One region of the Pseudomonas sp. NY15372 genome, then DNA from elsewhere that is predicted to be linked to it. Evidence: riboswitches for the same ligand, from Rfam matches in the RefSeq annotation. Region 1 holds a riboswitch; each other region holds the start of a gene.
The links. A riboswitch is a leader RNA that binds a small molecule or an ion and turns the genes downstream of it on or off. The one in region 1 is predicted to bind cobalamin.

Region 1 (3,268 bases):
GGCCTTGCAGGACGGCCGCAGGCACCAGGGAGCCGGCATAGATGATCACAGGGCATTGGCGGATCAGGCGCTGGCCCTTGATCGTGATCAATTCCGGATCGCCGGGGCCGGCACCGATGAAAAAGACCGTCATGGGAAATCCTTGCAGAAAGGCAATTGAGAATAGTGATTATCGGCTGCACGCCAAGGCAACGGTAGCGCGGTCGCCCGTCTGGCGTGGCACCAGCAGCCTGGGCGGCCCTTGTCTCTGTGCGGCCAGCGCCAATGCTGCGCTTTCGGCGACCCCCCAGCAGCCACTGTGGTTGAACGCGGCGCGTGAGCGGTGGCTGAGCAACGGTTCGAAGGCGTGCAATTGCGCAGACGGAAACAGCGTCAGGGTGACCCCGAGGCGACTGGCCAGTTCCTGCAACCCGGCTTCGCCGGCCTTCAGGTCGATGCTGGCGATCCCTTGCAGTTGGGCCAGTTGCAGGCCATGGGCAGACAGTGTGTCGCGCAGGAGCTGTTCGAGGAGGTCAGCCGGGCAGCCTTTGCGGCACCCAAAGCCGGCGTAGAACGCCGGCAACAGGGTAGCGCGCGTCATCAGGCCTGGCTGGCGCGACGATAGAGCCAGGCGCTGAGCAGGCCGAGGGCGAGCCAGAAGGCCGCATTGGTCAACCAGGAGGCAAGCTTGAACTGGGCTTCCAGGGCTTCGGGGGCCAAGCTCTCGTGAACGGTTGGTTGAGGGGCTCCTACCAGATGGGGAACGGTCAGCAAGGCCACGCCGAGCACCTTGAACAGCCAATGCCGGGCAAACACCGCCAGCGCCAGGCCCGCGGCCGTGGCAGCCGCCGTACCGGCCCACCAGGCCTGGCGTTGGCCTAGGTCGGCCGCGACAGTGCCGGGCAGTTCCGGGGGTAGCCCGAGGGTCGGCGCCAAGCAGAACACCGCAAAGCCGGCCAGGCCCCACAGTGCCCCGGTGGCTACCCGCCCTGGCTCGCGCAGGCTATACAGCGCTGCAAGTATCAAGGCGAAACCGACGGCCACCACCAGATTGCCGCCGGTGGTGGACAGCACGCGTTGCCAGCCGTCTTCCGGGGCCCAGGCTTCGGCGTCATGGGTATGTGCGACCGTGCCATCCCCATGGGCGTGGTGCTCGGCGCTCGGGGCGCTGCTTTCAAAGGTTTCCGCCTGGAGAATCAGCGGCGTGACCCAAAGACTCTGCAACAGGGTAAGCAACAGGGCGGCGAGCAGCCCGCTGAAGCCGGCGGTACGGGCAATGCGCTTGATCATGCAGGCGTACTCAGTGGCAGGGGAAGGCGGCGCTGTGGCGGGTATCGTGGGCGGCGTTGTGCACGGCCTCGATGTGCGAGAAGCCAGCGAAGTACACCAGGCACAAGCCCAGCAGGCTGGCTCCGATGGCGAGGATCACGCGCTGGCTGAGGCTGACAGGCGTGGCGATGCTGTGTTTGGCACTGGTGACGGACATGACGCGTTCCTCTGCTTTTTTATGGGCGGCGGGCACAGGCGTCACGCCTGGGCAAGGCTTGCCCAGGGCATACGACAGCACCCGCCCACCGCGGGGTGTTCATTCGACGTCAGGCCGGTCTCCGGGCTGGCGAGGAGGAGGCAGGCTCCCTGGATCGCGTCACCTTCCCATGCCATACGACGCGGCACAGTGGTCAAGACGCGCACTCGCTTACCGTTGCGGGGGCAGCACCGGCCTTGTCCGGCCCCTTGGGGCCTGCGACGCACCGGTTTCCCGTTTCACCCCCGAAGGGGCACCTGAACGCAAGGTGCAAGCAAAGCATGCGGCCGATTTCCCGTCAATTGGCGGGTGAGGCGTGAGCGGGCATGGAGGGAGACGGTCCTGATGTCGGTGGCACATGAATACTGCGCTGATGGTTGACCGCCTACCCACCACTGCGTAGCCTTGCCGCTTCGAGGTTCTGCGGCGTTGGCCGCAGCTAAGACGGGAACGCGGTCCAAGCCGCGGCTGCCCCCGCAACTGTAGGCACTGAACAGGATCGACACAGCCACTGCGTCCAGGCGCGGGAAGGCGTCGTTCCACCGGCCCCGGCCGGTACGGTGCAAGCCAGGAGACCTGCCTCGCGACGTTTTCGACTTTCAACCGGGCGGGGTGATCCGGTGGCGAACGAGCCCGGCCAGCAGGCCCGCGGCTTTCGTCCTGCATGCCCGCGCCATCTGCCTAGGGCATCGCGACATGAAAACATTGGCCAAGCTCCCCGTCACCATCGTCACCGGCTTCCTCGGCTCGGGCAAGACCACCTTGCTCCGGCACATGCTCGACAACGCCCAGGGCCGGCGCATCGCGGTCATCGTCAACGAGTTCGGCGAGCTGGGTATCGATGGCGAAATTCTCAAGCAATGCAGCATCGGTTGCACCGAGGAGGAGGCCAGCGGCCGTGTCTACGAACTGGCCAACGGCTGCCTGTGCTGCACCGTGCAGGAAGAATTCTTCCCGGTTATGCGCGAGCTGGTGGCACGTCGCGCTGACCTGGACCACATCCTCATCGAAACCAGCGGCCTGGCCTTGCCCAAACCACTGGTACAAGCCTTCCAGTGGCCGGAAATCCGCAACGCCTGCACCGTCGACGCGGTGATCACCGTGGTCGACAGCCCGGCGGTGGCCGCCGGTACCTTCGCGGCTTATCCCGACCAGGTGGATGCCCAGCGCAGGCTCGACCCAAACCTGGACCATGAGTCCCCCTTGCACGAGCTTTTCGCCGACCAGCTGGCCAGCGCCGACCTGGTGGTGCTCAACAAAGCCGACCTGATCGATGCCGCAGGCTTGGCCAAGGTCCGCGCCGAGGTGCTCGAGGAACTGCCGCCGGCGGTCAAGGTGATCGAGGCCAGCAGCGGTCGTCTGCCGCTTGAGGTGCTGCTTGGGGTGGGTGCCGAGGCCGAGGCGCACATCGACGGTCGCCGCACCCACCATGACGCCCATCACGACGGCGACGACCACGACGACCACGATCACGATGCCTTCGACTCCATTTCCATCGACCTGCCGGAGGCGGACGAGAGCTTGTTGCTCGATGCACTGACCCAACTGGTGGTGGAATTTGGCATCCTGCGCGCCAAGGGCTTCGCCGCCATCCCTGGCAAGCCCATGCGCTTGCTGATCCAGGGCGTCGGCACCCGCTTCGACAAACACTTCGACCGTGCATGGCGCGCCGATGAACCGCGCATCACCCGCCTGGTACTGATCGGCCAGGAACTGGACGCCGCGCACCTGGAAGCACGCCTGCGCCAGGCCCTGGGCGCCTGA
Region 2 (3,268 bases), 140 kb from region 1:
TAATATAATATTTAACATAATATACATTATGCGCAAATTCGTATGGAGCCACCTGGGTCGTGTGTGGCAGATTTGAAGCCAGGCCCCTGGCCTCGATCTCTGCGCTGCAGATCGAACTTGGACCTCAGCGATGTAACTCAGCACGAACGGATCCTGCGAGCCTCGTTCCTTTTAGTAGCCAACCACGTTGGCTAACGTCCACCGCAGCGATCTCATCAGTACTGGATCGGAAAATTTCCAGTTGGCTGACTCGTACTGATACCGGCTGTTGGTGAACACATCGCGATACCGCTCGAATGAGTGTTCCTGGCTGTTCAGAGCCAGGCTCTCACGAATCGTTGGAGGCACCGCGTGAAACAGCGTCAGCAGATCGTGTGCGTCACGCTTTTGTTTGGGTGGAATCTTGCCGATCGACTGCAGGTGCTGGTGAGCCGTTTTAAGTGCTTCGACGTCGAGCTTGTAGGTTTCGCCGGACGTACCTTGGTGCTGATCCGGTACGGAAATAAAGCTTTTCAGCAAGATTTCCATACCGATCGCTGCATTGACCATGGCAACATGCGGGAGGTTTTGGGCGTCTAGAATCTCAGCGGCCTTGAGGTAATTATGGGCGCTTTCAAGCATCCAGCCTGGATAGTGAGTCATTGAATGGTAATCCTTAGCGATCACGCATGAGTTACCCCATAGCTCACCAGATGGGCTACCCTGCCCTTATGATATGAGCTTAAGGAATAACTAAACTAAATATTCATTTAGTTTAGTTATATTGTTTATATTTATGTTCTGTGTTCGATAAAGTGCTCCTCCTCATTGATGCATTCACACGCGCAAACTCGATAAATGCTTCAACGCACCCGGTACGCGGTCGCTGTCTAAAGACTCCGCCTAGCCCGGGGGCGCCCTACAGGTTGACTCCCCACCCCATAAATGCTCAGATGCGCCCCAGTTTCAGGTGTCCCCTGCCGCCGCGCCGGGGATTAAACGGGAAGCCGGTGCATCGCCTTGCGCGACCAGTCCGGCGCTGCCCCCGCAACGGTAAGCGAGCGATGCATTCGATACGCCACTGTGCCGCCAGCATGGGAAGGTGAATGCCTCACGACTCTCGCAAGCCCGGAGACCGGCCTGTCACCTCGTTTGGCAACTCCCGCGGTGGGCGGGCGCGGGCCGGTCTTGGGGCAGTAGCCTGCCCGCGATTCCCTTGCGCGCCGTCATCGTCGGGTTACATTCATTCCCGGTACGGTTGCTCGTCATGTCCGCCCCTACCCTGCGTCTCGAAGGTTTGCACTGGGCGCCATCCCATGGTGGCCGGAGGCTGCTCGACAACATCGATCTGGAGGTGCGCCCTGGTGAATGCGTCGGCTTGATCGGCCCCAATGGCAGCGGCAAGACCAGCCTGCTGCGCTGTGCCTATCGCTTCACTCGGCCCGATGCCGGGCGCGTGCTGCTCGAGAACGAGGACATCTGGCAGCGCCCAGCGCGTTGGGTGGCGCAACGCGTCGCAGTGATGCTCCAGGAATTTCCCGAAGATTTTGGCCTGAGTGTACGCGACGTGGTTGCCATGGGCCGCACGCCGCACCAGGGTTGGTTCGATGGCGACGATGACGACGCGCTGGTGGACGACAGCCTGCATCGCCTGGGGCTGCAGGGACGCGGCGATCATGGCTTCGCGCCGTTGTCTGGCGGCGAGAAGCAACGTGTGCTGCTGGCCCGTGCACTGGTCCAGCAACCGCGTCTGCTGATCCTTGACGAGCCCACCAACCACCTCGACCCCCGCTACCAGCTGGCTTTGCTGGAGCATCTGCGCGCCACCGGCCTGAGCCTGCTCGCCAGTTTCCATGACCTGAACCTGGCTGCGGCCTTCTGTGACCGCTTGTATGTCATCGAGGCTGGCCGCATCGTTGCCCACGGCCCCCCAGCCGACGTGCTGACCGAGCAGTGCCTGGCCGAGGTCTTTGGCGTACGGGCACTGGTCGACCGTCACCCCGTGGCTTTTCACCCACGCATCACCTGGATCAGCCCCGCATGAAGCGACACCTTGCCTGCCTGGCCCTGCTGGCCGCCCTGCCCTTCGCCGCCTGGGCCGGCGACTATCCCGTTACCGTGCGCAGTTGCGATCGCGACGTCACCTTCAGCCAGCCGCCCCAGCGGGCGGTGAGCCATGACAGTAACCTGACCGGCATGCTCCTGGCCCTAGGGTTGCGCGAGCGCATGGTTGGCTTCACCGGAATCAGTGGCTGGAAGACCCTGGACCCATCCTTGACCGGTGCTCTCGCCGGCCTGCCTGAATTGGCGCCGCGCTACCCGTCGGTGGAAACCCTGCTCGATGCGAACGTCGACTTTCTCTTCGCCGGCTGGGGCTACGGCATGTACGTAGGCGGCCCGGTCACGCCGCAGGCCCTGGCACCGTTCGGCATCCCGGTGTACGAGCTCAGCGAGTCCTGCTCGCGGGTGATGCCCCAGCGCCGCGCCAGCCTCGACGACCTGTACCGGGACCTGGACAACCTGGGGCGCATCTTCGATGTTCGCCAGCAGGCCCAGGCGCTGATCGATACCCTGCGCCAGCGCGTGGCCCGCGTGCAGGCACATGTCGCCGATGTACACCAGGCTCCCCGCGTATTCCTCTATGACAGCGGCGAAGACCGCCCCACCACCTCTGGCCGTCTCGGCATGCCCCAGGCGCTGATCGAGGCGGCTGGCGGTGACAATGTGATGGCCGACGTCGCTGCCAGCTGGACCGAAGTGAACTGGGAGAGCGTGGTAGAGCGCGACCCGCAGGTGATCGTCATCGTCGACTACGGCCCGACCTCCTGGCAACAGAAGCGCGACTTCCTGCTCGCGCAGCCGGCCCTGGGCGAGGTAACGGCCATCCGCGATCGACGCTTCGTGGTGCTTTCCTACCTCCAGGTCACCCCATCGGTGGACAATGCCGGAGCCATCGAGCTGTTGGCAGCGGCGCTGCATCCCCGCCTGTTCGCAGGCACGCCGCAGTGATGCCCGTGCGTGATCGCAGTGCCTACCGGCTGCTGCTCGCCGGGCTGCTGGTGGCTGTGCTGTGCTCGTGCGTGTTGTCCCTGGGGTTTGGGGCTGCCAAGGTGCCACTGACCGACGTGCTGGGCATCGTGATGCAACAGGCCGGCCTGGGCGACACAGGGAGCTGGAGCCGCGGCCAGGCGCAGATCGTCTGGCAGATCCGCGCCCCACGGGTGCTGCTCGGAGCGCTGGTGGGCGCAGGCCTGGCCCTGGTCGGGGGCGCCCTGCAGGCCGTCACACG
Region 3 (3,268 bases), on a different contig from region 1:
CGGCGGCATCAACCGTCTGTTCACCCGCATCTACAAGATTCGCGAGCGCGGCAAGGCGATGAAGAAGCGCAACCGTACCCGCTACTACCTGGAGAAGTGGGCTGTCGTCGCGGCACTGGTACTGTTCTTCATCTACATCTGAGATCGCGGGGCCCTGGATCCAGCGCGATCGGCGTGGGAGTGGCGCCCCCCTGTAGGAGCGGGCTTGTCCCGCGATTGGGCCGGGCCGGATATCACCGTCGCCTGGCAAGGGCTTCGCGCGTGATCGCCGGGCAAGCCCGCACAGCACCGCAGCCCATCGGGCTGCGTAATCCCCCATCACGATCTTCGACTAGCCTGAAAGCTCCTGTTGCCAACCTCTTGAGGTGAACGCGATGAGCATGATGGACTGGGACGCCTACCGTAAGCAGTTGATGGCCGGCATCGGCGATCTCAAGCAATTGTCCCCCGACACCGTGGCCGGCTACATGGCAGCCAGCGGTGCCGGGGCCAAGACCAATCACCTGGATGCCAAAACCCGCGAACTGATCTCCCTGGCCGTGGCTGTGACCACCCGCTGCGATGGCTGCATCGCCGTGCACTCCCAGCAAGCGGTCAAGCAAGGCGCCACCCGTGAGGAAATCGCCGAGGCCCTCGGTGTGGCCGTGGCGATGAATGCGGGCGCCGCGCTGGTGTACTCGGCCCGCGTCATGGATGCGGTGGGCAAGGCCGGCAGTTGAGCGAACGACGCCGCCGCTCTTGCGCGACGGCGCCACGCCACCCAGACTTGGCGGTTCAGCCCGCAGGAGCCGCCATGATCCAGATCCGCCCCATGACCCCGGAAGACTTCGAGCGCTTCTGGCCGACCTTCCAGGCCATCGTCCAGGCCCGCCAGACCTACGCCTTCGACCCCGACCTCAGCTTCGAGCAAGCCCGCCACCTGTGGCTTTCGCTGCCGCTGCGCACCCTGGTGGCCGAAGCCGACGGCCAACTGCTGGGCTCGTACTACCTCAAGGCCAACGCAGCAGGCCCCGGCAGCCACGTGGGCAATTGTGGCTACATGGTCGCCGAAGCCGCCCGTGGCCGTGGCGTGGCGCGGCTGATGTGCGAACACTCACAGAAACTGGCACGCCAGGAAGGCTTCCTGGCCCTGCAGTTCAACTCGGTGGTGACCACTAACGAAGTGGCCGTGGCGCTGTGGCACAAGCTCGGTTTCGAGACCGTGGGCCGCCTGCCCAAAGCCTATCGCCATGCCGAGCTGGGGCTGGTGGACTGCCTGGTGATGTACAAGTGGCTGGCCGATGAACCGGTGGTGGAAAAGCCGCCGCTGTTGATCGGGCGCAAGAACATCGAGGCCCGCGTGTCGCGCCGTCGCGGTCGCTGAACCCTCCCCTTGCGCATTTGACTCCCGCGCCGAACGATGGTCAGATGCGCACCTGTTTCAGGTGTCCTGCGCCGCCGCGCGCAGGGTGAAACGGGAAGCCGGTGCGTCCTTTGCAGGACAAGTCCGGCGCTGCCCCCGCAACGGTAAGCGAGCGAACCCTTCGACACACCACTGTGCCTCGTGCATGGGAAGGTGAAGGCGTTCATGACCCTCGCAAGCCCGGAGACCGGCCTGGAGCTTCGTTGGCAAACCCGCGGTGGGCGGGCGCAGGCCGGTTTCGCGTGCGCCCCTGCGTGCGTGCTTGCTCGTCTATGCGTTGTTTCCACCGGGATCCATTCATTCCTGCAGCAGTGGAACGACATGTCCCGTACCTACACGCTTCACACCCTGGCGGCCTGCCTGGCCGTCTCCATGCCGGCATGGTCCGATGAGTTCGACAGCCAGGCCCTGACCTTGCCCTCGACCGCCATCACCGACACCCGCGACGCAGCGTCCGTCGACCTGGCCACCCCGACCCAGGCCGGCTCGCGCCTGGGCCTGAGCGCCCTGGAAACGCCGGCCAGCACCAGCAGCATCAGCGCCGAGCAGATCCAGCAGCGCAACAACCTCACCGTCCAGGATGCCGTGACCCGCTCACCGGGCATCACCTTCACCGGCAGCCCGGGCGATGGCGGCACCGGGCTCTCTGCCCGTGGCTTCGAAGGCCAGAGTTCGGTGATGACGCTGTTCGACGGCTCGCGCCTGTACAGCGGCGCCGGCACACTGACCTTTCCGGTCGACCCATGGATGATCGAGCGCATCGAGGTGATCCGCGGGCCGGCGTCGGTGCTCTATGGCGAAGGCGCCACCGGCGCCGTGGTCAACGCCATACCCAAGAAGCCCTTCGCCGGCGAGATCCGCAATCATCTGCGCCTGGGCTATGGTTCATGGGATCGCCAGCAGCTCGGCCTGGACAGCGGCGGTAGCCTCAGCGAACGCCTCAGCTACCGCATGACCCTGAACCAGCAAGCCGGCAATGGCTGGGTCGATCGTACCGACTCGCGCAGCCTGGCCCTGAGCGCCGCCCTGCGCTTCGACGCCACCGACGACCTGAGCTTCACCCTCGCCCACGAGCGTGGCGATGCCGAGCCCGCCAACTATTACGGCACCCCATTGATCGACGGCCATTACCGCAGCAGCCTGCGCAAGAAGAATTACAACATCCAGAACGACGTGCAGCGCTACCACGACGAGTGGACCCGCCTGAACACCGACTGGGCCATCAGCGACCGCATCACCGCCAGCAACCAGCTGTACTCCATCAAGAGCCGTCGGCATTGGCGCAACGCCGAGACCTACGCATGGAACGCCGATGCCGGCGACCTCGAGCGCGGCAGCTTCCTGCAGATCAAGCACAACCAGGAACAGCTCGGCGACCGCCAGAGCTTCACGTTCGACCACAGCCTGTTCGGCCTGGCCAGCAAGACCGTCGTCGGTGCCGAGTACAACAAGATCCGCTTCAACGTCGACAGCAACGCACCGTACGACGATGGCAGCCAGGACGTGTTGGACCCCTGGAACCCGGCGCCTGGCCGGTTCCACAGCTTATCGCCGACACGCCCGCAAACCTTGTCCACCACCCACACCTTCTCGCTGTTCGCCGAGAATCGCACGGCGCTGAGCGAGCGCCTGTCGCTGGTGACCGGGGTACGCCGCGACCAGAACCATATCGACCGCGACGATTTGGTCAACGACACCCGCAGCGACCGCAGCCTGCGCGGTGGCAACTGGCGTGCCGGCCTGGTGTTGGCGGTCACGCCGGATCTGTCCCTGTATGGGCAGTATTCGACCAGCGAAGACGGCGTGGGCGACCTGCTGACGCTGCGTCCGGAGCAACGCTACGACCTGACCGAAGCCAAGCAGACC

Region 2: linked by a shared signal. The riboswitch ahead of ACNFG0_RS06290 (ABC transporter ATP-binding protein) and the one ahead of cobW (cobalamin biosynthesis protein CobW) in region 1 are both predicted to bind cobalamin.
Region 3: linked by a shared signal. The riboswitch ahead of ACNFG0_RS13675 (TonB-dependent receptor) and the one ahead of cobW (cobalamin biosynthesis protein CobW) in region 1 are both predicted to bind cobalamin.

What each region holds. Positions count from the first base shown of each region.
Region 1 covers NZ_JBLUPY010000005.1:16,431-19,698, forward strand. Annotated here, with positions in the region: gene cobM (precorrin-4 C(11)-methyltransferase) at 1-133, opposite strand, end outside; gene ACNFG0_RS05650 (cobalamin biosynthesis protein) at 170-562, opposite strand; gene ACNFG0_RS05655 (CbtA family protein) at 580-1,269, opposite strand; gene ACNFG0_RS05660 (CbtB domain-containing protein) at 1,280-1,465, opposite strand; cobalamin riboswitch at 1,560-1,780, opposite strand; cobalamin riboswitch at 1,904-2,103, shown strand; gene cobW (cobalamin biosynthesis protein CobW) at 2,201-3,268, shown strand.
Region 2 covers NZ_JBLUPY010000005.1:157,681-160,948, forward strand. Annotated here, with positions in the region: gene ACNFG0_RS06285 (hypothetical protein) at 172-642, opposite strand; cobalamin riboswitch at 931-1,138, shown strand; gene ACNFG0_RS06290 (ABC transporter ATP-binding protein) at 1,247-2,023, shown strand; gene ACNFG0_RS06295 (ABC transporter substrate-binding protein) at 2,020-2,988, shown strand; gene ACNFG0_RS06300 (FecCD family ABC transporter permease) at 2,988-3,268, shown strand, end outside.
Region 3 covers NZ_JBLUPY010000016.1:41,782-45,049, forward strand. Annotated here, with positions in the region: gene lpxO (lipid A hydroxylase LpxO) at 1-142, shown strand, start outside; gene ACNFG0_RS13665 (carboxymuconolactone decarboxylase family protein) at 375-719, shown strand; gene ACNFG0_RS13670 (GNAT family N-acetyltransferase) at 794-1,363, shown strand; cobalamin riboswitch at 1,406-1,613, shown strand; gene ACNFG0_RS13675 (TonB-dependent receptor) at 1,724-3,268, shown strand, end outside.